DNA from 4 places in the Oceanobacillus sp. CF4.6 genome. Region 1 is predicted to be linked to each of the others. Evidence: riboswitches for the same ligand, from Rfam matches in the RefSeq annotation. Region 1 holds a riboswitch; each other region holds the start of a gene.

What was found. A riboswitch is a leader RNA that binds a small molecule or an ion and turns the genes downstream of it on or off. The one in region 1 is predicted to bind cyclic di-GMP.
Region 2: it holds a riboswitch for cyclic di-GMP, as region 1 does, so the genes downstream of both, ACHABU_RS02375 (type II secretion system protein) here and ACHABU_RS04625 (anti-repressor SinI family protein) in region 1, are expected to answer to the same signal.
Region 3: it holds a riboswitch for cyclic di-GMP, as region 1 does, so the genes downstream of both, ACHABU_RS06810 (EAL domain-containing protein) here and ACHABU_RS04625 (anti-repressor SinI family protein) in region 1, are expected to answer to the same signal.
Region 4: it holds a riboswitch for cyclic di-GMP, as region 1 does, so the genes downstream of both, ACHABU_RS16905 (GGDEF domain-containing protein) here and ACHABU_RS04625 (anti-repressor SinI family protein) in region 1, are expected to answer to the same signal.

Annotation. Positions count from the first base shown of each region.
Region 1 covers NZ_JBIMEX010000002.1:197,503-205,716, forward strand. The annotation lists gene ACHABU_RS04600 (sensor histidine kinase) at 1-672, opposite strand, end outside; gene ACHABU_RS04605 (YigZ family protein) at 848-1,498, shown strand; gene ACHABU_RS04610 (hypothetical protein) at 1,540-1,698, opposite strand; gene ACHABU_RS04615 (VanZ family protein) at 1,846-2,346, opposite strand; gene ACHABU_RS04620 (helix-turn-helix domain-containing protein) at 2,521-2,850, opposite strand; gene ACHABU_RS04625 (anti-repressor SinI family protein) at 2,930-3,058, opposite strand; cyclic di-GMP riboswitch class I at 3,080-3,163, opposite strand; gene ACHABU_RS04630 (LCP family glycopolymer transferase) at 3,587-4,531, shown strand; gene ACHABU_RS04635 (penicillin-binding transpeptidase domain-containing protein) at 4,655-6,673, shown strand; gene ACHABU_RS04640 (IDEAL domain-containing protein) at 6,725-7,168, opposite strand; partial or broken gene ACHABU_RS04645 (DUF779 domain-containing protein) at 7,346-7,614, opposite strand; gene ACHABU_RS04650 (cold-shock protein) at 7,933-8,115, opposite strand; gene ACHABU_RS04655 (LysR family transcriptional regulator) at 8,194-8,214, opposite strand, start outside.
Region 2 covers NZ_JBIMEX010000001.1:435,170-443,383, forward strand. The annotation lists gene ACHABU_RS02345 (DRTGG domain-containing protein) at 546-1,853, opposite strand; gene ACHABU_RS02350 (hypothetical protein) at 1,924-2,151, opposite strand; gene ACHABU_RS02355 (hypothetical protein) at 2,241-2,777, opposite strand; gene ACHABU_RS02360 (hypothetical protein) at 2,770-3,312, opposite strand; gene pilM (type IV pilus biogenesis protein PilM) at 3,325-4,230, opposite strand; gene ACHABU_RS02370 (prepilin peptidase) at 4,243-4,998, opposite strand; gene ACHABU_RS02375 (type II secretion system protein) at 5,143-5,502, opposite strand; cyclic di-GMP riboswitch class II at 5,538-5,621, opposite strand; gene ACHABU_RS02380 (type II secretion system F family protein) at 5,696-6,892, opposite strand; gene ACHABU_RS02385 (type IV pilus twitching motility protein PilT) at 6,896-7,936, opposite strand; gene ACHABU_RS02390 (GspE/PulE family protein) at 7,948-8,214, opposite strand, start outside.
Region 3 covers NZ_JBIMEX010000002.1:653,120-660,246, reverse strand. The annotation lists gene ACHABU_RS06830 (YkvI family membrane protein) at 1-598, opposite strand, end outside; gene ACHABU_RS06825 (TetR/AcrR family transcriptional regulator) at 1,241-1,804, shown strand; gene ACHABU_RS06820 (hypothetical protein) at 1,846-2,361, shown strand; gene ACHABU_RS06815 (universal stress protein) at 2,399-2,839, opposite strand; gene ACHABU_RS06810 (EAL domain-containing protein) at 2,996-5,968, opposite strand; cyclic di-GMP riboswitch class I at 6,271-6,355, opposite strand.
Region 4 covers NZ_JBIMEX010000013.1:48,405-56,618, reverse strand. The annotation lists gene ACHABU_RS16915 (FtsX-like permease family protein) at 1-196, opposite strand, end outside; gene ACHABU_RS16910 (NADP-dependent oxidoreductase) at 638-1,573, opposite strand; gene ACHABU_RS16905 (GGDEF domain-containing protein) at 2,167-2,961, opposite strand; cyclic di-GMP riboswitch class I at 2,979-3,062, opposite strand; gene ACHABU_RS16900 (hypothetical protein) at 3,260-3,538, shown strand; gene ACHABU_RS16895 (creatininase family protein) at 3,756-4,607, opposite strand; gene ACHABU_RS16890 (MFS transporter) at 4,674-6,047, opposite strand; gene ACHABU_RS16885 (helix-turn-helix transcriptional regulator) at 6,260-6,988, opposite strand; gene ACHABU_RS16880 (winged helix-turn-helix domain-containing protein) at 7,707-7,871, opposite strand.

The DNA.
Region 1 (8,214 bases):
TACACTTCTTATTTCTGCTATTGCCTGATCAACCGAACCACTTTTTACTGTTCGTTCCATAAGTTCGGAACGCAATAAAATATTGGCAAGCATTTGTGCCGGCCCATCATGTATTTCTCTTGATATCTTTCTGCGTTCATCTTCTTGTGCTTCAATAATTTTCAACCCAAATTCCTGTTTCTCTTTTGCATTTTCTATCATTTCGTTAACTTGCCGGAAATCATCCTGCAAGTAAGTAAGAATTACTGAAATTTTTCCAGCCAATCCTTCAGCCCGATTGATGGTTTGAGATAAGGTGATTAATCTTCTTTCCAATTCATCCCGTTTATCACGCAATACTTTCTCTTCCTGGCGAAGCATAGCTAGATTTGTTTGCATAAGATGTGTATTTTCATATACCTCTCGTATATCCGCCTCGGAATATCGTTCAAAGTATTTACTTACCTCGGCTAATCGCTGTCGTGAAAAGCGGACTTTTTCTTCTAACTGATCTCCATTTTCAATATGCCGAAGTACTTTTTCCTTCGTTTCTTTTAGCTCAAATACAAGATGCTCATGTTCCTTACGAGCCTCTTCACTAATATTGAAAATTTCGTCCTTGCTATTTTCAACGACTTCGATCATTTCGTCGATGACGTGGTCCAAAGCCTTTTCACTTATCTTTACCGCCATATTTTTCCACCAACCTATGTTATAGTTATACGTATAGACATTTCATTTTTTTAGGGTCTTTTCCCTATATTGAGGAAATATTTTCCTAATTTAGATATATTTTTAACAACTTCTCTTTATATGATATTAAGGGTACCTATATACTATAATGTGCGTTAGAGGTGAGAAAATCAAGATGTTAAAAAACTATTATACCGTAAAAAAAGAAGGAAATGACCAGATTATTATCCAGAAATCCAGATTTATCGGCTATATTAAGCGGGTGGAAAGCGAAGAGGAAGCACAAATATTTATTCAGGAAATAAAGAAAAAACATCATGATGCTAACCATAATTGCTCTGCCTATATTATTGGAGAAAATGACCAAATCCAAAAAGCAAATGATGACGGCGAACCAACTGGTACTGCAGGCGTTCCGATGCTGGAAGTGCTTAAGAAACAGCATTTAAAGGATACCGCAGTCGTTGTAACAAGGTATTTTGGTGGAATTAAGCTTGGTGCTGGAGGACTAATTCGTGCATATGGAAGTACGACTTCTCAAGCTATTAAAACTACAGGTATTGTAAAAAGACAGCTTATGAAAGGTTTTTCCATAACGGTGGATTACAGCCTTCTAGGTAAATTGGAAAACGTGCTAAGAAATTCGGATCATCTTTTGGAAACAATTAACTATTTGGAAAGTGTTGCGTTTATCGTTTTTGTAAAAGTTGAGCAGGACGAAGCTTTTCAGAGTTGGATGGTAGACTTAACAAATGATCAGGCAGATATCAAAAGAATCGAATCTAAATATATTGAAATCGATGTTACTTCGACCGATAAAATATAGAAAAATGACAAAACAAAACTGCATCCTATAGGAATGCAGTTTTATTTTGCCATCGATTGTGCATATTTTTCCAAACGCTTACTGCTCGACAACTCACTAATCAGCATCTTGATCAACTCTTCCGAACTATGAATATTTTGCTTTTCGGTTTCATCAATCATTCGTCGCAGCATATTTTTATATTTTTCCTGCTCTACCATTCTCTTACCGCCTTTTCGTTCATATTCCAAGTTACTATCATTGCAATTAAAAAGAACTGTATCATAGTTTTTGGTAAATGCGTGTCGAACTATGTCGAAACAAGAAATAATTTATTTTCCCTCACCATACCTATACGACAAAAACTGTCATTTATGGGCGCTGTTTCGCCTTTTACCAAACCAATTTATACTAATGATACAAAAAACAGCTATTAAAGCTCCAATACTATCCAACATGACATCGCCGGCATATGGAGTTCTATTAGGTGTCATTCCCTGGTGCAGCTCATCTAAAACGGCATATATAACTGTCAGCAGAAAAGAAAATAGTAATCGTATTTCTATTCTAAAGTCAGTCGATTTTCTAAAAGCGATATAGAAAAAACAAGCTAACAAAAAGAAGACCGTAACATGTGCGCCTTTACGAATAAAAAATTCGATAAAGCCATTAATCCCAAGTACATCAACATTTACCAAGGAATGATTATAAGTAAAAGAAATCCAACCAACAAATGGCTCTAGAAAACTGAAATCAATCAGACTTCCCATCAAGGGTTTAATATCCTGCTGCTCATATGGTGTAGCTGAAGAATAGAAGATAATACCCATCCACCCCATCGGCAACAGCCAATATAAATATTTTTTCATCGTTAACAACCAAACTTTCTTATAAGAAATAAAACACCCTGAACGATAACGAGACTATTATATAGTATATCTGTTAATCCAATAATTTTCATCTATTAATTTCCCCTTATATATATAAAAGGGGAAATCGAAACATAAAAAAACCGTTAAGCAGTTGGCTTGACGGTTTTTCTCTTAATGATCTTGTTTTTGTTTCCATTTATTAAACTCCAGGTATTCTTTAAACTGTTCTTTCGATACTCCAGACTGCATTGCTTCCTGTACAATTTGCATCCATTCATTATCAAGTTCTGCTGTATCTATGGATTCATTTTCATTAATTACATCATTGACGGATACACCTAATACAGTACTGATCTTTTCAATAAACTGGATCGATGGATTAGATTGAAGGTTTCGCTCAATCGAACTAAGATATGATTTTGCTACCCCCGCTTTTTCAGCTAATTCAGAGATGGACATTCGTTTTTCCTGGCGTAATTTCTTTATCGTTTCACCGATCAAGTTCCTCACCTACTTTCACTGCGCATTATATCATATTTACAGTAAGTAGTTCTATATAGAGTACACTTTTTCATGAAAATTACGCCTTTTGTCCTGTGTCTTTTAAAAATTGGCGAATCTCATCCATTGAAATTCCCATTTTTTTTGCATTCTTTATTAAGACTACCCATTCCTCATCAACTGCCACATTTTCAATAATCTTTTCCACAATCCGTCCCCCATTATTCATCCAGACAATCCAGCCATCTTAGCATAATGCTTTAGACCCGTGACTTTGCGCCCTTACCTTTCGATAAGTTTGCCCTTTTCTGAGGATTTCATTTATTTCATATGACTATCATACTATATAAACTAACACAATAGGTTGACTTCTTTTGTCGGATACAGACTAGTTTTGTAATTGACGAAAATACAACTATTATTCAATTGTTGGAATTCTAGTTTCATTGTATCTGCCGTAAGTTAACAAGGAAAATCACTTCTTAAATTTTAAACTTTCATGAAATAGGAAAATACTTCTTAAAAAATGGAACCGCTTCCTGTTACTATTATTTTATTAATAAACAAAAAATCCAGTCACCTTAAATAAACAAAAACCTACTTATTTCTTTAAATTCCATAGACTATATTCGCTATTTCAGATATAATTTATCCAAGATTTGATATTTTTTTACAAGTAACTACTAGTCAAAAAGTCTTATAATGGAAATCATAATTAATACAGAGGAGAATACGAGTGGTATCAAGAGCAGAGAAAAGACAAAATAAGAAAAAACGCAAATGGCCTTATTGGGTTGGTGGAATAATATTGGCATTAATTTTACTTGTTGGAGGATTAGCATTCTATGTTTGGAATCAGGTCGGTGCTACCGTAGAAACCATGCACAATCCGCTGGCAAGAGATGAAGACCCAGAAAGACAAAAACAAATACAGAATATCTTTAAAGAAACGGATTCTGTTAATATTCTTTTGCTTGGCGTTGATGAACGCTCCGGTGATAAGGGTCGATCCGATACAATGATTCTTTTGTCTGTTAATCCAAATACGGAATCGATGATTATGTTGAGCATACCACGTGATACTTATGTGAATATACCTGGACGGGGACAGGATAAGATAAATCATGCCTATGCTTTTGGTGGAACTGATTTATCGGTACAAACTGTCGAAGAAGCATTTGACCTTCCGATTCATACGTATGCAAGGGTGAATATGGAAGGCTTTCAACAAGGAATTGATGCATTAGGTGGCGTTACAATCAATAATGATCTAGCCTTCTCACAAGATGGTCACACCTATCCTGAAGGGCAAATTATGTTAAATGGTGAAGAAGCACTAAGTTTTATTCGCATGCGCTATGAAGATCCACGTGGAGACATGGGTCGAAATGATCGTCAACGAAAAGTAATTACCGCTGCCATGAATGAAGCGGCAAGTTTTAATAGCATTACCAAAGTTGGAGAGATACTGAATATTTTAGGTGACAATGTACAAACCAACCTAGATATGAAAAAAATACAAACCTTGTTCACTGGTTACGCAGGAGCACGCAAAGATGTGTCCACAATGGAAATAAGCGGTTCCGGACAAACCATTAATGGTGTTTGGTATTATATCGTTCCGGATTCTGAGTTTAACCGTATTCATACAGAGATAAAAGATCATATGGAAGCCAATTAGGAATGGTAAAATGAAAAGTCACCTGTGTATCATAAAACAGCGTGGCTTTTCTGTTCGATGTACAAATTTTTGTATATCGTTGATGGTATACTATATATAGAAAAAAAGTTGGGGGTATAATTTATGAAACGAATATTATTATTATTTATAATTCCACTTGTTCTTGTGGCATGTTCCAATGATGAAGAGGTCACACCGAATGAGCGTTTTAATGACTATGTCAACCACTGGAATGAACAGGAAGTTGGAGAAATGTACGGGATGTTTTCTCAGGCAGCAACAGAGAGCTATCCTGAAGATCAATCAACTTTACGAACAGAAAAAATTTATCAGGATCTAAACGTTTCTGATTTACAAATAGTTTTTGAAGAATTAAACGAAGAAGAGCTTGAAATGGCAATGGAAGAAGGTACAGCGAAACTGCCTTTCACCGTTAATATGGAGACGATCGCCGGACCAATTACTTATGAGTATGAAGCAACACTTGTCCAGCAGGGTGAAGAAGACGAAGAAGAGGAATTAAATTGGTATGTAAATTGGGACCCCGGATTTATTTTTCCTGATTTGAAAGACGGCGGCGAAATTGGTATCCATACGGTTAATCCAAAACGTGGAGAAATCCTTGACCGTAACCAAATGCCTTTAGCAATCAATGGGACAATTGTTGAAGTCGGCGTTGTCCCTGGTGAGCTTGGAAATAACGCTGAACAGTCAAAAAAACAAATTGCGGAATTGCTCGGTATAAGTACTGAATCTGTTGACACGGCTCTTAATGCCGGCTGGGTCGAAGATAATTTGTTTGTACCACTCAAAAGTGCCCTGCCTTCTGAAGAGGAACTTCTACCCGAGTTAAGTGCCATTGATGGCGTACGGCTTAGAGAAACTACCGGACGTATCTACCCAGCTGGCGAGGCAGCTGGGCATCTTGTTGGATATATCCGAAGTATAACTGCTGATGATTTGGAAGACCTTGATCCTTCTCAATATAGTGCGAATGATAAAATTGGTTCACGTGGACTTGAAGCAAATTATGAGGAGCAACTTAAAGGAAAAAAAGGAGTAAAAATTACAATTAACAAAGAAGAACAAGATGAAATCGTACTTGCTGAAACACCTGTGGAAGACGGCGAAACAATAAGCGTTACAATTGATGTTAATGTTCAAGAAAAATTGTTTAACTCCTATGAAGAAGATGCAGGAACAGCTGCTGCGATTCATCCAAAAACCGGTGAGACATTAGCACTTGTTAGTAGCCCTGCGTTTGACCCAAATGAAGTTTTATATGGTACATCAGGAGATTTATGGGAAAGAATAGAAAACGATGAGCAAAACCCTTTAATTAACCGGTTTGCTTCTACCTATGCCCCCGGGTCTGTTTTTAAACCCGTCACAGGTGCAATCGGATTAAAGAATGGAAGTATCGAACTTGGTCAAGGAATAGAAATTGATGGTAAAACGTGGAGCAATGGAGAAGGCTGGGGAAATTATGAGGTTACAAGGGTTTCCACCTCAGATGGTCCTGTTGACCTTGAAGATGCGTTAATCCGTTCTGACAATATCTTTTTTGCAAGAAAGGCGGTTGAAATGGGATCCGATGCCTATGTAAGTGGTCTGAAAGAATTTGGATTTGGTGAAGATTTACCATTTGAATATCCAATCACAATGTCAACCATTTCATCAAGTGGTGATCTGGATGATGAAATCTTATTAGCAAACTCCAGCTATGGCCAAGGTGAATTGGAAATGAGTGCACTTCATGTGGCATTAACCTACACGACATTCTTAAATGAAGGGAATATGATTAAGCCTACATTCCTAACAAGTGAAGAAACAGCTCAAGTATGGAAAGAAGGATTAATTACACCGGAACAGGCAACAGCCATTCAAGAAGCTTTAAGAAAAGTTGTTACAGAAGGTACAGCGAAAAAAGCTCAGAATGCAGACTTTCCTATTTCAGGTAAAACGAGCACGGTAGAGTTAAAGCTTTCGGATAGTGAGTCAGGTGCTGAGAATGGCTGGTTTGTAGGTTACCCAACGGATGATCAGGACATCCTAATTGCAATGATGGTGGAAGAAACACAGGATAAAGAAGGCGGACTTGCCGTTCAAAAAGTGACGGATGTCTTAACACAAATGAAATAGTTTCCAAAGCAAAAAAATCTACTCCTTTCGTTGCAGGAGTAGATTTTTATTTTATAATAATTTCGCCAGCGAATAAAACATATTTTCATCACGTGCATCAAGTGCCATATCGATCAGCCTTTTGATATTATCTCTTTCCAATTCATGAATAAATAGATGGGTAGCTTTTTCTTGGTCTGTTTTACTTAAGCTTGCATCGCTGTGGTAATACGATTCAGCAATCGAATGCAATTGCTTGAGAAAATCAGGGATGGAAATGAGTTTGGACATCGGGACATTTACGACGTCTTTACCATTTTGAAAAGCAAAGACCGCATCGGTATTTTCTACCATCTTTGTTTTTCGATTAATCCGTATTTCATTGGCCTCAACAGGAATGAATTGATAAACCTTTTTATTGATCATGACCGAAAAATATTGATACGCTAAAATAATACGGACATATTTATCTTCTGTTTTAACATAGTACGGTTTTAGCATTTTAACAGTTACCATCGATTCCACCTCCCAATTTTTCTTACGCAATATCAATCTAAATTTTCAGTTAATTTATTTTACATGAATTTTCTGCGAATTACAAGAAGAAGTTTTGAAGAAGCCTTTCATTCTGGTAGGGTAATCGTCAATTTTCATTTTATCCTTCGATATATGACGATTAAATTAATGATTGATTCATTTTTTCTCTATTTCTGTAAATACTCGGGATCTTGTAAGAAATTGTTTCCCTTCAGGACCTTCGAGGGAGAACATGCCACCCCTCCCCTTCACTGCGTCAATGATAAGCTGTGTGTGTTTCCAATATTCATATTGATCTTTAAAAAATTGGAAATATAAAATGGTGTATCTCCTATTTTCCCAAAAAGTAAATCCGATTCACCTGTACAGAACTCATCTCTGGGGTAGCACATTGGGGAGCTGCCATCACAGCAGCCACCCGATTGAATTTACTAGATCCCCTTCAGTGTTTGGGTTTGCATACCTCATACATTGATTCCTCCCCCTTATTGTAAGCGATTACAATTACTTGATGAAAGACATGCGGTGAACTATCTCTCTCTAGATTATAACATTATATGTTTAACTATTCCAATAATTATAATTATGAATAAAAATAAAATCCTTGATCAATCTATTTTGATCAAGGATTTTTTCAAGCTGAAGCTATAAGAAAAACGCTGGTAACCCAACGTTATAGCTAGCAAGTATTGTATTATGAATTCAAATTTTAGCTTCAGCTTTTTTTGAGATACTATTTCCTACTACTTCATCTCTGGAATAACGCGAACTTCTCGCTCCATTGTCGATTTACATAGTGGACACGCTGGTTCCTCGTTAAAACTGTATGTTTCTCTCATCCAGCCTTGACAATCGTCGCTTGTGCATGACCATACGTTCGTTTCCACTTCAGGAACCGGTTCCTTTGGTCCTCGAGAAAATGACATAATAGCATCCCCTTTCCTTTTACTCTTCTTATTATACTCTTTTTCGGGTAACAATGTAAGGGCATGCTTGTGACCAGATTAAATTTTCTGTTTAACAAG
Region 2 (8,214 bases), on a different contig from region 1:
TTTTTATTTAGGCTGTTTTAATTGGAACTGCGGATACTCGTCCCACCAAAATGATTTGTTGTTTTTTCACAAAATGTATAAACTATGAAGTAACTGCTAGTTATTTGCTTCTTTAAGTAAGTGCTTTTCCCGCCGTCCGGGATCGCTGCGGGCGGATGCGCATCCTTAGAGCACGGCCTCAGCCTCCTCGCGGAAAACCACCGCTGCGGGGGTCTTCGGACACGTGCTGGGACTGCGATTACTCGCCCCACCGAAAACCTTTGTTCCCGTAGGAATCACCGCCCGCCGCTCACCCGGACTGGTGAAGTTTTATAATGCTATTTTAGCTACGCTAGTATAGTAATTATTAGCAACCTTCTAACCAGCTCTGGGAAATACACGGAGACTTCTGCGGGAGGAAAGGCATAGGTGAGACACTGAAATGCATTAGCATGAAGGGGCTCACCAGCCGCCCGCGAAAAGCGCAGTGTATTTCCCAGAGCGGTCGCCGAAGTTCCCTATACAAGTTCGTAGTTTATCTCAACTGCAGATTAAAACAACATCACTTAACGATTAATCAGTTGAGCCATGATTAGTCCTTTGCCTACCAAATTACGCTCATTGTATACTTCCACATCTATTTTTGCGTATAGTCTACCAACATCAAGCAGTTTTGGTTTAATGACCAACTTGCTATCAATCTGTACCGGTTTGCTGAAATAAACGGTCAGGTTTTCAATAGTAATATCCGCTTTTTTTACTTTCATAAGCAATCTGCTGCTGGCCTCTGTAATCAAAGAAGTAAACACACCATTCGATAATGTCCCTAATTGGTTTGTCATCTGGGGAATAACTTTTGATTCAAAGACGGAGTCATCATCTTCACTGGCTTTCAAATTACTCGCGACAATATCATCAATCGTTTCCCCTACTTGCGGTTGACGCTGAATTTGCTGCATAGCCTTTAGCACATCCTGCCTGGAAACCACTCCTTGCAAATGGTATGCCTGGTCAACGACAGGAATCAGTTCAATCCCTTGCCAAACCATGGTATGCCCGACAGATGCGAGAGACGTCTTCGCCTGGACGACTTGCGGTTTCTTACTCATTACACGGTCGATAACTACTGTTCGATCTTTTCCTACAATATCCTTGGAAGAAACCATTCCAACGACACGCAACTTATCATCCACTACTGGAAATCTTGAATGAGATGACTTTTCATTCAGCTCATACCAGTCGGCAATTGTATCTTTTACTTTCAAAAAATGAGATTCTTCAAAGGATGTTGCGATATCGCCCACAAATACGATTTCTTTCTTGATCAGTTGATCGTAAATAGCTCGGTTAATCATGGCCGCTACCGTGAATGTATCATAGCTCGTCGAAATAATTGGCAGTTTTTTTTCATCTGCTAATTTTTTAACATGATCCTCTGTATCAAATCCACCTGTAATCAGTACAGCAGCACCTGCAGTCAGTGCCAGCTCATGTGCCTTAAACCGATTCCCGACAATAAGGAGGGAATCCGCCTGTGTATAACGCATCATGGCATCGAGTTGCATCGCACCGATTACAAATTTGCTTAACGTTTTATATAGCCCATCACGGCCACCTAATACTTGTCCATCAATAATATTTACAATTTCAGCAAATGTGAGTTGCTCAAAGTTTTCTTTTTTCTTTCGCTCGATTCGAATCGTACCAACCCGTTCAATCGTGCTGACTAGCCCTTGGTTCTCGGCCTCTTTTATAGCACGGTATGCTGTCCCATCACTCACATTCAGGTCCTTTGCAATTTGACGAACTGATATTTTATTTCCAACCGTCAACGAAATGATATACTGTATAATTTGCTCGTGCTTGGTTGTCATCTATTTCACCAGCTTTCAACTGTACTATATCACTTAGTAATTATTATTATACAGTTGAAATAGTTCAAACTCAATGAAAATCACGTTGCCTCCTATTATATTCTTCCTGTTCCATTACCGGAGGCCTAGTCATTTGTAAAAGTGTTGCAAAATTGGCACCTACAACAAACAGCAAGAACAAGAGCCAGCCCCCCCAGAACATCAATTCAACATTTGTTGTTGCATATGGAATGACAGGCCAGGCAATGTATAGAAAAAAGCCGGCTAAAAGTAATCGTAAAATGGCATAATGACGCATACGGATCTCCTCCTTTATTTCTAAGTTTATGAGGAAAACAGTGGCATAAGAACCATTTAGACAAAGTAAAAGGATAGCTTCAGTGGAAGCTATCCTGCGTGAAATGCTGTAAAAGTAATGGTTAGGTAAACATCTGTTTTAGCATGTTGAATATTCATTGTATCTATTCTTATTAGACGATTACTGGTTATTACTCCATCTATAAAACTATTTATTGCACCAAGGTTTGTTGCTGTTGCATCCAGTGTATAAATGCTTTCATCTATGATGGGGTTATCTACCTCTTCACCTGTCACTACATTTATTTCTCCACCCGCTCCAATATAGTCAATACTAACATCGGCATGTGCTGCAATTTCCTGTAACTCGGTAAGAACTATATTTACTGATTTACTGTTTGGTACTTTACGAGCAACTTCAGAGAGGTCCGCACTGACATCTGCTTCTTCCTCATTTGTCAGCTTATCCAGTTGTTTTTCATACATGGAAACTTCCTTCGCTAACGAATCCATCTCCGCATTCAACGGTTTAATTACATTTAAATAAGATATTCCGTAGATTACTAGAATCGCTGCAAACAGACCTACAGCAATATATGTATGTATTTTCCCCCAATGTTTAATCATTAACTACGAACTCCTCTACCAGTATTTCGCTGTTTATAATCACTGATAATGTAGCTTCATAAGAATTTTCCATTTTGATGGAACTTGTAAGTTGCGTGTCCTGTACATAGGGTTGCTCTGTGAGAATTGCAATATAATCAGCAACAGCATGAAGTGTTGGAAAAGAAGCATCGATGGTAAGTTGATTTTCTGTCCCATAATCAAATGTAATCAGTTGTTCAGGTTCTGAAAGCAAACCAATTATTTCATGATACACTTCTACTGTGGGAAGCATTTCAGATTCCAGTATAATCAATTCCTGCTCCAGCTGTTCCAGTTGCCTTTGGGTTCCATTTGCTTTTTGTTGTTCCAATAAGACGGATTCGATTTGTATCATTTCACTTTCAAGTGCTTCCAGTTGATTGTCATAACTATTTTTCTGAAAAAGAAGCACCGAAACAGCGAGGACCAGGAGGACGATAAAAATAATTCCAAGCAAGATGTATGCGATATTTTTATTTGGTTCTTTCTCAAGGAAATTAATTTCTATATTCATGATTGCTCCCCCTTACGAATCTTTCTTTAAAGCCAGTCCAAGAACGTCGATATACTTAGCTGTAAGCTCCTCTTCTTCAAAGCGATGGATTGGTATTGTTACCAATTTGGATAGACTGGATTTCACAGATTCAAGGAAAGGGAAATCACCGGAAAGAAGCAGCTGATTAATTTCGGACTCCCCTTTTGTAATTGAATATTGATAAAAATCGATAATCCGATTAATTTCTATAATATATTCACTGATTAACTGCTGTGCAGACTCTTCCTCCAAATCTTTCGTGATACTCATTTTCATATATCTTGAAAAAATAGCTTTATGATTTCGGAATGCTGTTAGCATCAATGCATCTTTATTCCAGTGAATCAATAATACATAATTCTTTTTTTCCTGCTTCGTTAGATAGTAATAACGGTAAACGGATAAAGATGTTAGATCAGCAGCCATCGGTTTTAATCCTGCTTTATCAAACGCTTCTTCAAAAGTGGTGATCTTATCTTTCGGATACGCAAATAATAGAATATCTCTATTTTTCTCATCTGCTTCTAGAAATTCGATTGCAATTGCTGGATTGGAAAATGGTAAATAAAAACTGTTTCCGATTTGTGTTTTTACATAGCCTGCTGTTTCTTCTTTTGTTAACGTTGCCGGGACTTGTAATTGGCGAATAACAATCGTATCATCCGGCATAGCAAAGAATAATTTCTTCCGTTTCCATTTATGCTTATGGACAAGTTCATTTACGACTTCAACAAAAATGACTTTATTTTGAATCATACCGTCCTTGATTGTCCCATCAGGCAATTCCACTTCCCCATGTATGACCATACCGACGACATTATTGTGTTTATGGTAACTGTATCGCAATACCTGATTGGTAATTACCATATTGACTCTTCCATTATTCATAATCCCCATGTTGTCACCCGCTTATATAAGTAGATTAAAGTACCAATTGATGATTGAATCCCCGTAAAAATAAGTAATTAAAGCTGCCAAAACGATATATGGACCGAATGGCACTGGCTGCTTTCTTTCGATTACGTTAAATAGAATTAGCATCATACCTATCACAGACCCAATTACACATGCCAGGAAAAAAGCCACTAAAATCTTTTCGGTTCCGAGAACAATTCCAAGTACACCGAAAAGTTTCATATCGCCTGCCCCCATACCGCCACGGCTTATTAAAATAATAATAAAAATGAGGCCAAAGCCAATAATAGCACCAACGATTGCCGACCACCATGGATTCAAGGGTACCACAAATCGCATCACGATGAAAAATGGTAGGAAGAAAAAAAGCACCTTATTTGGAATCAACATGTAGGTTATGTCTGTTACTAGTATAATCATTAGCATAGAAACTAAAAGTAATACGGTGATCAATTCGAATTGGAATCCAAGCGTGTAATAGCTCCATGCGAATAAAATGCCTGTGAAAAGCTCAATGGTTGGGTATATGTATGAAATGCTTTGTTTGCAATGTCGGCATTTTCCACGTTGGACCAGAAATGAAAATAAAGGGATATTTTCATACCATGTTAATTGTTGCTTGCAATTCGGGCACATTGAACGGTCATTTGCGAAGGGTATATGTTGTGGGATGCGTAGTCCGACGACATTGTAGAACGAGCCGAATATTAGGCCTAGGAGGAAGAATAGGATTGTTAGGGGTGTGGTCATTTTTTTGGACTCCTTAATTCTTAATATACTTGAATAAAACGCCCTGCAATATTAGATGCAAGGCGTATATATTTCATAATATTTTAATTTATTTATGTCCTACATTTTTTAACTCAAATCTACAGAATACTTCTTGTGTTATTATTATGGTTTACCATTACCACTATAAGTAAAAGTATCGCCTGTTTTTGAAACTGTACCTGTGTAAACTTCAGAATCACTATCTCCAGGGATTTCTATGTCTCCATCTAAGAATCCAGCAGTTACTAGATCTCCAACTGACATACCCTCTGTAAACAACTCACTAAGATCAGCCAATTTCGCGGCATTTTCAATTAACTCAACATTTGCTAGTTTTGCATCATTCTCTGATTTAGTAATTATTCCACTAACACTAGGCACCGCAATCGCCAAAATAATCCCCAATATAACAATAACTGCCAAAAGCTCTACCAATGTAAAACCTTTCTCTTTCTTCATCATCTTCTTCATTTTTTGTAACATAACATCTCCGCCTTCCTTAATCTAAGTTTCTATTAATTCCAGTCGGCCGGTTGCACTACTCACTCCAAATTACCCAAGTGCCCAAATATAGGTAATTCATCATCGTATCCTACTAAACTCCTATTACTTTTTCATTATATTATACTTTTTACCATATTTCTACAATTATCTTCACTAAATTTTGAATAAATTACTACATATTCTCAAACATACCAAACATTGGTATAACGATTGCCATTACAATACTACCAACCATCACGGTTAGTATAATAATCATCAATGGCTCGATTAATATTTTGATCCGACTTGAAAGCTGATCAACTTCTTCTTCATAAAAATCGGCAGCTTTAGTAAGCATATGATCCAATGTACCTGTTTTTTCACCAATTTGTATCATTTGTACAATTAATGTTGGGAATGCCCAGTGGTCTTTCATCGGCTTCGTCAGTGAGTCTCCAACTTCCAATGACTTCCTTGCCCGGGTTAGTGCATTCTCTATCACCCTATTTCCAACTACCTTTTCGGTAATTTCCACCGATTGCAAAATAGGTACAGCACTATTGACAAGTGTGCTCAATGTTTGGGTCATCCTAACCAATGCGCCTTTATGAACGAGTACCCCGAGAAAAGGAAATTTCATTTTTATCAGATCCATTCGGTATTTTACTCTATCGTATTGAATCAAATATTTGTATAAAACGACGACGATTGCAATGACGAATAGCAGCATCCACCAGTATTTCCCTGCAAAATCACTTAGGTTGATGACGAACTGGGTATACGTTGGAATTTCCTCACCCATGGAGCTGAACATGCCAACAAACTGCGGTACGATAAAAACAAGCAGAAAAATACTCAAAATAACGGTAATGACTCCTACCACACTTGGATAAAGCAGTGCTGAAATTACCCTTTGTTTGTTCCGGTATTGCTTTTCATAGTAATCTGCCATTTCATTCAGGATTTCATCCAGTTTTCCGCTTACCTCACCGGCATGAATCATATTTACAAGCAGTTCCGGGAAAATCTTCGGATGCCGCTCGCATGCTTTGGATAGAGGCTGACCTTGGTCAAGCTGTTTATCTATATCTGCCAGGGCGTTTTTTAATGCGTAATTGTTGGTCTGCTGCATCATCGTTTTGGTCGCATCGGAAATCGAGATCCCCGCATGTATCAATGTGGAGTATTGTCTGAGAAAAATAACGAAATCTTTATTCTTTACTCTGTTTTGTAAAATAATATCTTTATTCCAAGGCTTTGTTTCCTCTATTTCAAAAATGATTAATCCATCTCTTTCAAGCTGTGAGAGTGCGATGTTTTTCGTATCTGCTTCGATCTTTCCCTTTATCTTCTGACCCGATATTCTCCGCCCACTATATTGAAAATTCATCCTTTAGAAGCTCCCTCCCTGCATAAACGGAGCAGCAGTTTCAAAGTCAATTTCATTTTCATGAATCAATCGTTTCAAATCCATCTCAAGCGTATGCATCCCCTTGTCTCTTGATGTTTGGAGCACATTTTGAATCTGATGCAGCTTTTCATTACGAATCAAATTTTTAACAGCAGACGAATTAATTAATATTTCCGTTGCAACCCGTCGATGCATTTGGTCCTTTGTAATGAGCAACCGTTGAGAAATGACTGCCTGTAAGATGGTTGATAATTGGATTCGTATTTGTCCCTGCTGTTCGGGAGGGAATACATCGATGATGCGCTCAATTGTGGAGACAGCATCGGTTGTATGTAACGTTGCAAAAACCAAATGACCCGTTTCAGCAGCCGTAATGGCTGTAGAAATGGTTTCCAGGTCCCGCATTTCTCCGACCAGAATCACATCTGGATCTTGACGAAGACTTGCCCGCAGTCCATTCACAAAATTATTCGTGTCAAATCCAACTTCACGTTGGTCAATAATTGATTTATTATGCGAATACATGTACTCTATTGGATCCTCCAAAGTAATGATATGTTTTCGCATGGTTTGGTTTATATAATCAATCATGGAAGCCTGGGTCGTGCTCTTTCCACTTCCTGTTGGCCCAGTTACTAGAATCAGCCCTTGTGGATAATGAACCATTTCTTTTGTGATCAACGGCAATTTTAATTGCTCGATGGACGGTATTTCAGCTGGTATAATTCTAACTGCAAAGGATAATTCCCCGCGCTGATAGAAGGTGTTCATCCGGAATCGGGATACACCATGAATCCCGTAGGAAAAATCCAGTTCCCGTTTTACACGGAGGATCTCTAATTGTTCTTCCGTTAAGATTAGACTCACAATCTGTCTTGTATCAGCTGGTACAATTTTTGGAAAATCCTGTTCGACCAAGTTCCCGTTTATCCGGAAGATTGGTGCTTTTCCGACGGTTAAATGTACATCCGACGCCTTTTTTTCATACGCTTCTATTAACCATTTTTCAAATTCTCGCTTCATCTCAATTCACCCTATACATTAATGGATACTTGCATAATTTCATCGATTGTTGTCAATCCTGATTTCACTTTTTCCAAACCATCTTGAATAAGGAAAGCCATCCCTTGTTCTTTCGCATAATTACGAAGATCGCCAGTCGATTTATTGTTCAGCAACATACTTTTCATCCTATCGTCGAGTACGAGGACTTCATGGATTGCAATTCTTCCACGATAACCCGTATGGTGACATACACTACAGCCCCCACCATGGAAAACATGATCTGCTTCTACGCCGTT
Region 3 (7,127 bases), 460 kb from region 1:
AAAAACCTACTGCAATGTTAAAGGAGACATAATTTATCGCTGAGAAAATCCAGTTTGGCAATGCAGAGTCGTACTGCTTTGCGATTGGATCAAGTGTTGCAAACGTATTGTCCATTGTTGCTACGCTGAAGATGAACAGTATAATAAGCGCAAAAATTAAAAACGGCGTAATACTTCCGATTACCTGAACAACTCTAGTTAAATTGAGCATTGCAATGAGTACGACAAGCGTAATCAAGAGCAAATTACCGACAACTATGGGAAGGCCGAATTGTTGATTTAAAATAGACCCGCCCCCAGCAACCATAACAACACCAACACCAAATAAGGTGAAGATAATGATATAGTCAATGATGGTACCTAGAACTTTTCCGCTCATTTTATGAATCGCGTCTTGATGAGAGGTTGCTTGCATGCGACTACCAATCCTAGTCATCACCATTCCCATATAAGCAAATAATGCGGTAGCAATGATTGCACCGATAATCCCAATCGTCCCGAAACTAGTGAAGTATTGCAAAACTTCCTGACCAGAGGCGAATCCGGCACCTACGATAATGCCTACAAATGCACTGCTAATTTGAAAAATTCTCTTCATTGTATCCTCCTGTTGTTTTATTGTTTCTCTTCCAATTATCTTAAACCATAATACGCTTCTTATTGCTGGATAAAATTGGGGACCATTTTGATTTGCAAATTTAGACATTATATGTGGTAAAGTTTTATTATAACAGAATAGTCATGTAAGTAGCTGGGTTGTTGTAGTTAAAAGATTATTTAGTCTATTCACCAAATTAATGCAATGTAAATACACCATAAAACTAAAGACAATTTACCAAAAGAGGAAGACAATGCATTGGGGGGAAGAGGGGGAACATTGGGGGCAGGCACCGTTTCCCGATATTTTCATTAAGGACTGAATATGGTTTTCTATTGATTTATCCCCATTTTAGTAACTGAAATCATAGGGATTGAGACAATGACAATGGTTGTTTCTGGTATTGATGAAAGGGATTAGAGGGCTGTCGACTGCATGTGGGAGAAAAAGAAATAATATTCTATTTCCTGAGCAGGATATAGAGGGAAGACCCACCAATTCCTATTATTTTTAGATATACTTCGGGGCAATGTACCTGTCCTTCTGTCCCACAAGTTTGAAAAAACTATTAACTATAATTCCTGCTAAAAATCTGTTATACTACAAACAGACCCGTTGGTATGTTAGGAGAAATACACGAATATGGATACAAAATCGCTATTAATTGAAAAATCTACAGCTCTTTTTCAGGCAAAGGGTTATAAAAATGTTGGACTTAACGAGATTTTAAAAGTCTGTAATGTTACAAAAGGAGCGCTTTATCATCATTTCCCAAATGGAAAAGAAGAATTATTGATTACTTGTTTACACGATTTAAATGAAGCCATTACCACAGATATCGAAGCTATTTTCAGTAGGCACCCTACAACACAGGAGGCCATCCTCGCCATGATCGATAAGTTAATTGGTAACTTTGAAAAAAACGGCACCATTATCGGCTATACATTTAGCAGCATTGTCAGTGAAATGGCCACGATGAGTGAACCGGTCCGCATTGCTTGTAGTGCTCTATATGAAAACATTCAAGAGCTTTACTATGAGAAACTGATAACAGAAGGCTATTCAAACGAATCAGCTTCTGCTATCGCAATGTTGTTGACAGCTTCGATCGAGGGTGCCATTATGCTTTGTTTAACGCAAAAATCCGCAACCCCATTGAAAACAATCGCCACATTATTACCGATTATATTAAAAGTGAACAAATAGCGTTGGTTGAAAAATTGATTTTGAAGGAGAAAAAGAAAACGATGCATCAAGAAAAAAGACTACCAAAAAATGGTAAAGAGGGCGCAATATTCGGCGCAATTATTGTAACATTATCCGTATTAATGATGGGATCCATCAATATCATCCTTGCAGCTGGGGAATTTAACAAAGAGGTTGCAATGAACATGTTAATCGTACTACCTATTATTTGGGTTATCGTAATGATTATTGAACCAGTAGCAATCGGTCGCTTTGCAGAATTTTTATCATCTAAATTTATTTCGCAAACAGACGGTTTTGCTGCTCGTATTATGTTCCGTACGATTTTCACCGTATTAGGGATGTCATTTACAATGACAATTGTTGGAGATATCATTGGAAATGGTTTTACAACTGAGATTTTTGCTAATTTTGTACAAATCTGGCCTCGTAACTTTGTAATTGCCCTATTTTTGGAGAGTGTAGTTATCCAACCATTTGCACGTTTCGTAATGGTTAAAATGCACGCAGCCCAAGATAGAAAAGCTGCAGTTCAAACGAATACACAATTTATCTAAAAAAGCGCTCAAGGCTTATAAAGTCTGAGCGCTTTTTTTATGATGCAGGCGTACGGATGACTAAAACATCGCATTTGGCAGAGCGAACGATGGCTTGAGATACCGAACCAATAAGATAGCGCTCTACTGTCGTATGCCCTGTAGCACCACAAATAATTAAGTCTGCGTCCACTGACTTAGCAATCTCATTTGCAATCATCATTCGTGGTGAACCATATTCAATAATGATATTCACATTTTTAACAATCAAAGCTGTAGCACGTGCTTTATAGCAATCTAATTTTTGCCGCGTTTTTTCTTTGACATCTTCTGCTAATTTTTTATCAAGAGGTCCCAAATAGCGCGTATCAATAATGTTAACGATGTTTAATTGTGAGCCCTGATGTTCGTATGCAATATCAAGTGATTTACGAAATGCATATTCCGCCTCTTTGGAACCATCTACAGCTACTAGAATACTTTTATAATGATCTGTCATTTTGTCGCAATCCCCTTTAATCATGTAATAAATCAATTTGACTTTTCCATGATTAATAACAACATAACATTAATTACGGTTAATAGTCCAAGGGGAGAGAGGAAGCAAAAGAACCGTCCCCGTGCTGTCAAAGTAACCGGATTGTTGATTTAAATTCTATATAAGATGTTTATTTAAATAAGAAAAGGAATCTTCATAAACAAAGTCTGTATCAGGTATTTGTTTATTTGCGCGTTGCAAAGCACTCATCTGATTAATTAATGGCGCTAATCGATCTTCATCTTGGACAGTTAAGTTGAATTTAACACCATAGAAAAACATATCTTCTTTTGCTTCGTCTTTCCATATCAATGTACCTTCTAATTCAAACAATTCATTCATAAGGGTAAAAGCAAACATAAATTTCATATCGGAATTAATAGGAAGTTTTAATAAAGATACTATTTTTATTCCACCCAAACTAATATTTTCTATTAAAATTTGTGTTGCACCAAGACTTACTTTACGATGATTTACTTCTGTGATGGTCATATTTCCAAGCAAACTGTATGGGAATTCAAATCGATAAAACTCTCTACGTTCTATTTCAGGTATCTTTGAAAGTTTCTTTTTACTCGGTAATAAATAACCAGCTTGTAGCATTTGTTCAAATATTTCTAAGGCAACTGGTTTGGAAAATAAATATCCCTGAATAATATCACATTCATTTTGTTTCAGAAACTCTAATTGTTCATACTCTTCAACACCCTCTGCTACCACTTTCAAACCTAATCCTTTAGCAAGATGCATAGTAGAAGAGACGATTGCTGCATCTACTTTGTTCTCGTTAGTAATATGTTGTATGAAAACTTTATCAATCTTTAAGGTGTCCGCTTGGATTTCTCGCAAAGATTGCAACGAAGAGTAGCCTGTACCGAAATCATCAATGGCAATGGTCGCACCAACACTTTTTAAGTCCTCTAACGTGTTAAAAACAGTATTATCGTACCTTAAAAGCGATTCTTCTGTGATTTCAAACTCCAAATAGTTGCCCGGAATTTGATAAAGCTCCAACTGTTGTTTAACGTATTCTACCAATCCTTTTTTCATTAAACGAATGGGGGATATATTAATAGATATAGGGCGTAAAGTAAAGTCTTTTTCTTTCCATTCTCTAAGTCGTGCGCAAACTTCCTTTATCACCCAATCACCTAAATCATTAATAAAATGATTTTCCTCTGCTATGGGAATAAATTCTACAGGTGAAACCAGTCCCCATTCATGATGATTCCATCGTAGTAGTGCCTCTGCTCCTACAATGATTCCTTCCGTATTCACTTTTGGCTGGTAATAGATTTCAAATTCTTCATTGATGAGAGCCTTTCTCATGTCTTTATCCAAAATATATTTCTTATAAGATGATATATCTTTCATATCAGAATATACCTTATAATTGTTTTTCCCTTGTCTTTTTGCACGGTGTAAGGCAGAATGGGCATTTTCAATTAATGTTAGTTTGCTTTCTCCATGTTCTGGGAAAAAGCTAATTCCAATACTTGTTGTAATTTGTATATCAAATTCTTCTATCGTTACTGGTTTTTGAATATGTTTCATTAATTGCTCAGCTAAATGGAAAATGGAAGCTTTATCTGGATAATTTTCAATCACGATTACAAAGTCAGTGCCACTGATACGTGAGATATAACCTTCTTGGTGAACAATCGCTATAAGTCCACTTGCTACTTCCTTTAATAACTCGTCCCCAATATGATAACCTAATGAATCGTTGATAAGACTAAATCGATCTAAATCTAAATACATAAGAGCAAATGGATGTTCTTTTTGACAAAGTGTATCGAGTTTATCATAAAGACCATGTTGATTCGGCATTCTGGTAAGTGCATCATGATAAGCAAGGAAGTTAAGTTTATCATGCATTTCTAATTCATCGCTGACATCTAGTACCATTCCAAATAGATAAGCTATTTCCCCGTTATCATCCAACCAAGGAAATGTCTGCTCCTGAAGCCATTTTGTTTTTCCGTCTGGGCATTCTATCGGGAATGTATTTTGCGTTATTTGTCCTTTTTTCAATAAATGAATACTTTCGATTAACATCGTATGATATTCTGGTATAACCATTTTTTCCCAATAATCAGGTTCTTTATATATCTGTTCTAAAGGATATTGCAGAATGTCCGCTAGCCCTTTTGAAGCAAAGACCATTTTTCCTTCTATGTTTTCTCGCATCCATATTCCAGCCTTTAAGTTATCATAGATATGCTGTAAATTGGTAAGCCTATTTTTTAATTCATTTTCTAAACGCTTATAAGGAGTATCGTCTCTAATCACCCCTACAAATTTATAAGGAATATCACCCTTCTTGATACATTCAGCCTGAGCGGTTATGTACCGTAGTTCATTTGTTTTGCCATGAAGGATTCGAAATTCAGCGGAAAAGCTATTTCCTTTATTCGTTGACTCATCAAAAATTTGACGAGTCAACGAATAATCTTCTGGATGGACCAATGTAAAAAGCTTTTCTATTGAGATATTTTCAGATTCATCCATACCAATTGTATTAAAAAAGTTATTCGAACAATCGAATTTATCATCATTAATGATATACTCCCAACTGCCAACCGCAGCAATCTGCTGGGAGTGATCTAAATGTTTTTTCATCAGTTCTAACGACTGTTCGAGCTGTGCGTGTTTCGTTAAATCATTAATGATTAAATAAATACGCTCTACACTATTGTTTTTTATATGAATGGGAATAAAAGTAAGTAGAAGCTGAACCTGTTCACCGTTATATTTGTTAACTTCTATTTCTATATTCTCTGTTTTACCGCCTAATGTGTTACTAAATAAAGTATCTAATCTTTCGGAGGTCGATTCTGGAAATAAATGAAGAAAATCATTTTTTGTTTGTGGTCGAGATCCTAATAATTCTATAAGCCTTTTACTAGTTTGCGAAACAATATCCCCTTCTAGAGAAAAAGCAATAATTAAATCTGGATGGTTACATGCCAAAGAAGGAAGGGGAGTACTTAATGCGTTTCCCTTCGTGTATTGCTTATCAATTGCATGATTATTAGAAAATATATTTCTTTTAAACAGATTTCGGAATTTTGATTTTCTCATTGCCATTTAATATATTCCTCCCTAAGTGTAGATTATTATTACTAAAACTAAATAATTACGAAGAAATAATAACAGATGATGTTATACAGAATTCAAAGAGAGTTCAGTCGGAGGATTCTAGGGGCAATATTTCTGTCACTCGTGGTTACTATTGATATCTCATGAAATGATACTAAATTACTTTAGGAACTAGTTTATATTAATGTTCCCTTTTTAATTAAACGTGTGATCTTGTCTTAACTATTTTAAACTAAAGAAATTCAAAAAGGTGAACCAAAGAAACTGGCTCACCTTTAAGATTCGCTTTCTTCGGAACTAGGCTACCTTAGCTAAATAAGCTTTAGGTCCTTGGTTTTGCGTCCTTATCTTACAACAAGTTCGCTATTATTGGATAGACTATATAAATAGTTATATTGAACTATTACTTATACTATCGACAAGAAGAGTAAAACTATAAAGTGTTTTTTACTTATTAATGATTTATTAGAATAGTACTGGATTTTATCTTTTTAGTTTTCTATAACGATAATAATCAAGGAAAAGCGAATGGTGTGACAAATCCATTTCCCTTGATTATTATTTGCAAAAACTGACGATCGCATTGCGGATTTTTAGACGTAAGCCTGTCACTAATGGAATGCATTTGCATGGCACGGGTGCTATCAGGAAATTCAAAAGCAAATCGATGGAGGATGAGGTTATTTATCCAATCCATAAAAAGGATTCTGGGGTTTCTGGTGCAGTTCAAAAGAGGTATTGCAAGTATCGAAGGAACAAAACCTAAAACTTCAGAAACCAGCGAGACTTGGGAGTGGGAAAAACAATGACAATTACCCCAGCGAATGGACTATATTCAAACTAAAGGAGATGGAATAATAGATTTACCAAGAACGATTGAAGAATTGAAGAGGTATTAGAGAGAGTATGGTAAAGAGTATGATGATTCCTTTTTATTGAAAGGGGGCCGCAATCTAGGTACCTAGGGTCAGTCCTCTACTACGCTGTCACTTTAATGTAGCTAGGGACTGTGAGCTGACCCCATTTTGGGTTTACTAATGGGGATAATATTTGTATACAAATGGGAAAATGTTATTTTAAATAAAAATAATGCTTTACGTTTACAACGATTGTAATACTCATTTCCTTGGTATTCACCAATAGAAAA
Region 4 (8,214 bases), on a different contig from region 1:
CATATTCACCGGAATGCATCTGCGTAATATCAGCAGGTACTGCACTTTCCTCAAGATCAGACAGTGACTGCATCAGATTGGCAATGATATTTGTTCCACTAGCTGCCAAAATAACTGCTAAAGTTATAAAGACAAATACGGATATTGTTGAAATTTTATTCCTGAGAAGATCGTTCTTTACCATTTTAAAAAACAAACTTTTACCTCCTTTCTTCATCGATAATTTTACATGCTGGTTTCTTAACAGACTGACCTGAATGATTATTGAACTTACTAAAGTAATCATATAAATTAGTATCTATTAGGTAAACCTGCTTGAGTCTAATTATTTACTAAGCCCTCAGCCCTATTTTTCTAATATTATAAAATATATAAATAGAAATGGATCAAGAGGAAGTGGATAAGTAAAAATTGCTTCAACTGCAACTGACAATCAAGAGTTAATGAAAAATGATGTCGGCCCCTAATTGCTAAAAACTAATTGGGACAAGAAACCTGTCCCCACGGTCCACATGAGGAAGATGACTAACCTGTGCTCCAATAAATGGTTAAAAAAATTGCTGGTGATTTCTCACCATAAAAAATACCCGATAATGATGGTTAGTCATTATTGGGTATTTTTTGGACTTTACACCGATTATTTAACTTTTATTACAATTTTCCCTTTGGCATGATGTGTCTCACTTAATTCATGTGCTTTTTGTAACGCTTCTGCTGAAAAATCAAATACACTACCCACTTGAGGCTTAAGTATTCTTTTCTCAAGTAATTCGCCTATTTCACCTAGCTGTTTACCATTTGGCGTTAACCAATAGGAGCTTGCTGTTACTTGATGCTTTTCTATTAATGCTGGATCGGGTTGTCCGGCAATAGTTACTAGTCTGCCACCAGGCTTTAATATTTGGAAGCTTTTATTTAAAATGTCGCCGCCCATTGTATCAATGACTACATCATAATCACTTAATTCTTCTTCAAATTGTTGTATGCGGTAATTAATGAATTCATCTGCACCTAGCTCTTTTACATATGCTTCATTTTTTTCACTCGCTGTTGTAGCGACATAGGCACCCAAATGTTTTGCCATTTGAATGGCCAAACTTCCTACACCACCAGCTCCAGCATGGATGAGTACTTTATCTCCTTGCTTGACTTTTGTATTATCCACTAAACACTGCCAAGCGGTTAAACCTGCTAATGGAATAGAGGCAGCTTCTTCAAATGTCAGGTTGCTAGGCTTTTTCGCAAGCAATTCCTCATCCACAGTCGTAAATTCCGCATAAGTACCTTCAGCGGTAGTATCCGGTCGTGCAAAAACTTCATCCCCGACCTGAAAATACGTCACTTCACTTCCAACTTCAACGATCTTACCAGCAACATCCCAGCCAAGGATAATTGGGAATGTCCAATCAAGCATCTGCTTTAAGTAACCCGCACGAAGCTTCCAATCAATCGGATTAATGGAAGTTGCATAAACCTCAACAAGTACTTGGTTTGCTTTTATTTCTGGTTTCGGTAGCTCCTGCTCCACCAACACATTTTTACTACCATATTCATTGATGACAACTGCACGCATGAATAGCACTCCCTTTTACGAAATATATTTGCAAGCTCTAGTATTAGTTTCTTCCTAAGAAGTCATTCCTTCTCTCCAGAGCTTGATAAAAACTCTAACATAAGATTTTCACTTCCATGTATCTAATTGATACACAATATATCTTAGCTTCTAATAACTTGAAATCAAAATAAATTGCTTAGAAGGTGGTAGATTATGGATCAAATCACCTTCTCTTTAATAGGGTAGCGTCAGGAAAATGCGGATTTACACAACGTTAAGCAGATTACAACATAGAAATCGGTTCCTAACACGATAGGAACCGATTTTTTGATTTGTGTTAAGCTAATGCACCAGTTAGTGATTACTCAGCTTCTTTTAAGAAAGAAAATATACTTAACTAATCCGATTGCCTAAAAAGTACCATAGGGATGCTTTCAATCATTTACTAGTAACAATATCTCTTCATAAGGACCATACACTTCTATTTCGTACTCTTCTTGAAGCAAAGTACACCGTTAGTACAAAATAGAGGTTTACTTTAAAATAATAAGCTCCAATATTTAATATCAATTAAAAATTGCTATCTGATTTCTACCGTTTTCTTTTGCTTTTTATAACGCATTATCGGTCTTTTCGATAAACGTTTCTACTTCCTCTCCACTGTAAGAAGATACTCCAATGCTGATTGTAAAATGGATGCGTTCGTTGTTATAAGTAAAATCCGATTTTTCTATAGACTCACGTATACGTTCTGCTAGGATTAGTCCTTCTTCAGCGTCGGTGTTTGGCATAATAACTGCGAATTCTTCCCCTCCAAAACGAACAAAAGCATCTGAGTTTCTTACATTACTTCCAATCATATTTGAAATATGCTTAAGTGCTTCGTCCCCACATTGATGACCGTAATGATCATTAACTTTCTTGAAATGGTCTATATCTAACAACAAAAAAATTAGAGGATTGTTATTCTTTTTACTAAAAGGAATCGTTTTTTCCATAAAAAAATCAAAATACCTTCGATTATAAATTCCAGTTAACGCATCGGTAATAGTCAATTCTTCCACTTCTTTTAACAAGTTGGAAGATTTAATTATGAAATACCCAACAAATACAGTGACGGACCAATTAATCATTGAACCAAAGATAAGTTCGATCATCAGATTTGTCTCGATGCTAGTTCTCTGCGTAACCTCTGTTGTGAACTTCAAAGCAGTGTAAAAGATGCTAGCTCCTATAATTACTTTCCATTTCGGATACATATAAACTATCATGATAGTCGGAATTAGAAAGAGATTCCAAGTCCTAGGATAATGTCTATTCGCTTCATCCGTTAAAATCGTGTCTATGACAACAGGGGAAAACGTAAATAAAATAATTATTAAGTAGTAAAAACCTTTTCTTTTCAATTTCTTTCGTTACTCCTTTCGGTAATCCAGCCATCGTTGCTTAATGCTTTAGATCTGTGATTTTGCGTCATTACCTTTCGATAATTTTGCCTTTTTCAATAGAGTTGCTAAGTAAATAAGTATACAACATTAGATGCGATGCTTCCAAGGTTTTACTAAATAATCTGATTTTCATCTGTATCCATTGTCTAATATTGAACTACTACACATTAGTCAAAGAGCTTCTCTACTTATTGTAGAAACGCACCAGTTTGATGAATAAGGTCTTATACGTTGTCATAAAGTATCAGTAACAGCATTGCTAAGGAGAGTAGGCAAATGGTTAGATTTTAAAAGTAAAAAAGTTGTCTTAGTAACTTTGATTAGTGGATTAGTTCTATTCCTAATCGTTAATTTTAATGGAAAGTCGTTGGATGAAGATAATAAAAGTAATGGAGGAAGCAATCTTACATTTGAACAGCAAATTAAAAATTTTGGAGAAAAACAAACGAGTAAAGTCCCCAAAGATTACACACCAGAAGAAGCAATGGAGAATGGCGATATCACTCCAACTAACAGGCAACATCCTTACAAATAAGAAAAAACGTGTTTCAATTAATCAGTTGTCATTGCTTTTTAGCAATCCTCCTATTTCGTGCATTTTCTTATAATAAAACGCACACTAAATTGCGCAATCATTTGTAACAAAAAATGACTACCAAATCAGCATACAATTTGATAGTCACTTTCACTTATATTTTTAATGTTTGCGCTAGGTAACGGAACCCGTTCGTATTATTTACGGTCCCTGAAACTTACCTCGGAAGCCACTCCCCATATCGCTTCATACTAACATTTTGCGTATATTCATCCAATTCCCTCAATTGCTTCACAACAGTAACCATATCTAACCCCTCAACAATTTCATTGATCGCTGCGACACCAGATTTGGCATAGCCTTCACGTTCATCTGCCGTTTTCAATAATGGTGTATATAAGTGGTCGGAAGCATGGTCAAAATAATAGCCAACCGCACCGGATTGTAGTGCATATTTTCCAAGGGGCGATGCTGGATGGTCCGCATTTGCTTTCATTACTTTTTCCACATCATAGCTAACAGATTTGGACTCTGGTACGTTAAGTGGAACATCTTCCAATCTACCTAAGATGTCATAGGCACCTATCGCCATATCATTGAATTTCTCAAAGAAGTTAAACGATAAGTCTTTCACGGTTCCAATCGTCACCATTAAGTCCATATAAAGAATAGGTGCTTTGGTACGGTCAAAAAAGTCGCGGATCATTGGACCAACTGTTAAATATGCTGGTCCATGTAAAGTAACATAAACTTGTCTTCTGAATCCTTGATGAAGTAGTGACTGTGCAATTCTATCTAAGTATGCTGCACCGTCTTTTGTTGTCATTTGTACTGTTCCACGTCCAGTAGGAGTTGCTCCTGCAAAGAAATATGGGAGATTATGAAGAACCAGTCCATCCGCAGCCTCCGCCATTTTCAATGCAAACGCTTCTGCCAAAACCGTTTCTGAATCTAGTGGCAATGCACCATGTGTTTCTGTTACGCCGACTGGAATAAAGATAAGATCATTTTTATCTAGATACGCTTCTACTTCCCCGTTTGTTAGTTTCGATAAAAATCTTGTACGCATGTTTATCTCTCCTATCTATTTATTGCTATAGGAATTCTACTAATAGATTCCTATAGAGTAAATGAATTATGATGATTTTCTTCTTAATTCTAGCTCCTCATACATCGCATTTGTCTTCTTACCGTTTAAGTTAAAGATGAACAATAGACCAATCAACATGAGTGTAAACGCGATAATTGGCAAGCCATTGTACATACGAAGAACACCTTCTGCCACTTCTTGTGATTGCGAAGTAGATCCAGTAGCATATCCTACCCAACCAAGGGAATAACTACCTAATGCAGATCCAACCCCCATACCGACTTTACGGGAAAAGGAATAAATCGAATAAAGCGTTCCGTCATATCGTTTTCCAGTTTGCATTTCTGTATAATCCAAAGCATCTGCTACAAGTGCCCAAACAATCATAACAAAAACACTATTCGCTAGCATGCCGATATTATAAACCGTAATATAAAGATAAACGTTTTCAATTGTTAACAAGGTTAGGAATGCCATTGCAATGATACTAAAAGTAGATGTTGCAATCACTAGATTACGCTTTCCAAATAATTTCACTAATTTTGGTAGGAAAAGGAACAAAATTAACATAATCCCTATTTGTACAAAGGAGTTAATCGTAAAGGCACTTGGACTACCGAAGTACTCTGCAAATACAATTGGGGCTAATTGGGTTACCCCATTGATAACAATTAACGAACCAACAGAAGCAACCATCATCCCGACTAATTGTCTATTTTTCAATGCTGCTGTTAAAGCATCTTTAAATTTATAGTCTATTTTCTTACCAACTGGATTGTCATCTCTTACACGTTCCGTTGAAAGCTTCACCAGACCTGTGTAAGCAAGCAATGAACAAACCGCAAAGACAATCGAGATAATAAAGAATGCATCTGGAATAATTGCACCATTACTATCATAGATAAACATTGGTACGAAAGAAAGTGCCCCAATTCCAACAATCAATCCACCAACCGCACGTGCACGCGATAATTTTGTACGTTCAATTGGATCTTGCGTAATAACCGCTGCAAGTGACCCATAAGGAATCGAATCCGCAGTATAAGCGATGCCGTAAAATAAGTACACAAAGACTACCCAAACATGAGTCGCCGCTGTACCCCAACTTGATACATCTGCAAACGCCAACAATACTGCTGCAGCTAAGAACCATTTGGATATACTAATATATGGTAAGAACTTGTCCCCACTTTTTCCGATTTTCCATCGGTCTGGAATGCTTCCCATAATAACATCGGTGAACGCGTCAAAGATTCTGGAAACTAAAAATAAGGTCCCCATGAAGTATGGGCTTACTCCTAATACGGAGGTTACAAATAATAGAAAGAAACCTCCGATATATAAATTAACAAAGCTACCTCCAATATCTCCTAAAGCATAGCCAAACTGGTCTCGCACACCAAACTTTCTCTGTTTCATCTTGAACCCTCCCGTTAATAGTTAATTTTTCTATCTAGGCGTGTTTATTACTTTGTTTTGTATATAAAGTAATAAATAATTGATATGAAAGCGCTTAAAACCTATAAGACTATTATATTGTAAATGCTTACATTAGTTTTAATCTAAAATCACCTGTTTTTATACTAATATTGCATTTTATATATGAAAAGGAAATCAAGACGCAAAACAAACTATTCCTCCAAACTGTTTAAATGTGCTTTCCTGAAGGTTTTTGGCGTAACTCCTTCTTCTTTCTTAAATATCTTAGAAAAATACTGAGGGTTATTAAATCCAACCATGATGGCAATATCTGTCATCGAAAGATTTGAATGAATAAGAAGTTCTTTTGCTTCTTTTATTCGCTTTTGATTACGCCAATGGCTAATCGTAGTCCCCTTCTCTTTCTTAAACGCACGCATAAGGTGGGATGGGTGGACGTGTAAATCATGCGCCATCTCTTCTATCAAAAACTCTTCAGCAAAGTTGGTTTCTATATAATGAATAGCTTTATCCGCAATACTAGGATTTGTGATTTTGTCGTAACGAATGGAGGGATCTGCATATTCATCAATCATGTTCAGATGAATCGTATCAAGTTTAGAAATTTGCTCGGTATGCTCAATCATTATTGCATACTTTTCCGAGATAAAGTGGGATTGCGCAGCGTTGAGTCCCCCTTTTTCAGCACTATAACTATAAAGGGAATTATGTGACAGCAGGAAATTCTTATAAGAACGAAGCATGTTCCCAGGTACGCGTTTAAAAATATTCAAGGAATCCTCTTTCAAGACCTTCAATATTTCCTGCTTATAGTAGTCCATTTGCTTTGTATTGCAAGTTAGGATTGCTTGAAGAAATGCTTCTCTACTTTGATGATCTTGTTCAATTCTTTGATTCATGGGGCTGCTATTCACTTCCATAGATGGATTCTCCCTGCTATATCGTTGTTTAAATAAAACGATTTTTAATTCTCTATATTCATATTATAGTTAAGAAACTAAAAAAAGAAATGATTCCCGATCATTATGAGGCATCATTTCTCTTTAGATAAAGGGTAAAGGTATTCATCAGAGCTCTCTTTATACTGATTGTAAAAAATAATGATCGCCATTTAAAGATTCCAAACTTTAATAATCTTTGTAATCCCTCCTCTTAGCTATTATTGTGACTGGTATACTTAGTAGTTTCTTCAAAGAAATCAATATCTAATTTCTTAGTGACAAATACCTCTTCATTTGTTACCCCCACATCTACATCATATTTAAGTCAATTGTTGGCCATCAATTAAAATAACTCATTTATCAATTGAACCTGCATACTCATTCATATGCGTGCATTGAAAATTTCGCTGTTGTTATATATTCCATTTGAAGCATATTATGGTTCTCAATAATAAGCTCTAATGGTGTCTGTTGATCATCCTCAGTTGGTTGTTTTATTATTGTCGTTTCATTATTTTTTTTATTAATGAATTGATTAAAGCTATCATAACGTGTTAAAAAACTTCTGTTGATGTAGTTCACTTTTGGATCATTTAATATGTTTAAACCTTCATTTGTGATGTAAATACCGCTCTTCTTACTACTTTAATAAGTCCGACTTTATTTAGGTAAGTTCTCGTTCACCCTATCCTATTTACTAACACAATTTGTTTTCCAATTGCAATGTTTCTTCAATTTCTTCTTCCATTAATTTGAAATAAACCGCAAGTTCTTTATACAAATCTTTTAGTCGATGTTCCTTTCCGTCTTTTAAAATTTGAAGAAAAGGATACATAAAATCTTGAAAACCTGAAATAGCCATAAAACCGCCCCTAACTGTTTTTATATCATTTGCTTGCTTTAGAATGTTTAGTAGTAGGTCTACGGGGACAGATTCATCGTCCCGTAGACCTAAAAACTGATTGGGACAAGGAACCTGTCCCCCACGGTCCTCTTGAATGGGTTCACTTTCATAATTGGCTATTCAATCTTTATTTTAATAATTTTAATACGATAGGCAACAATAGAATTGATTTTCCCTAAAGAAAGAAAAGAGGTGAATTGGTGAATGTTGTTAAAGTATAAAAACTTTTTTTCAGTTCTAGTTCTATGGATTATCCTTGGAAGCATAATTGGTATAGTTGTCGGCTCGACAACCAATTTTC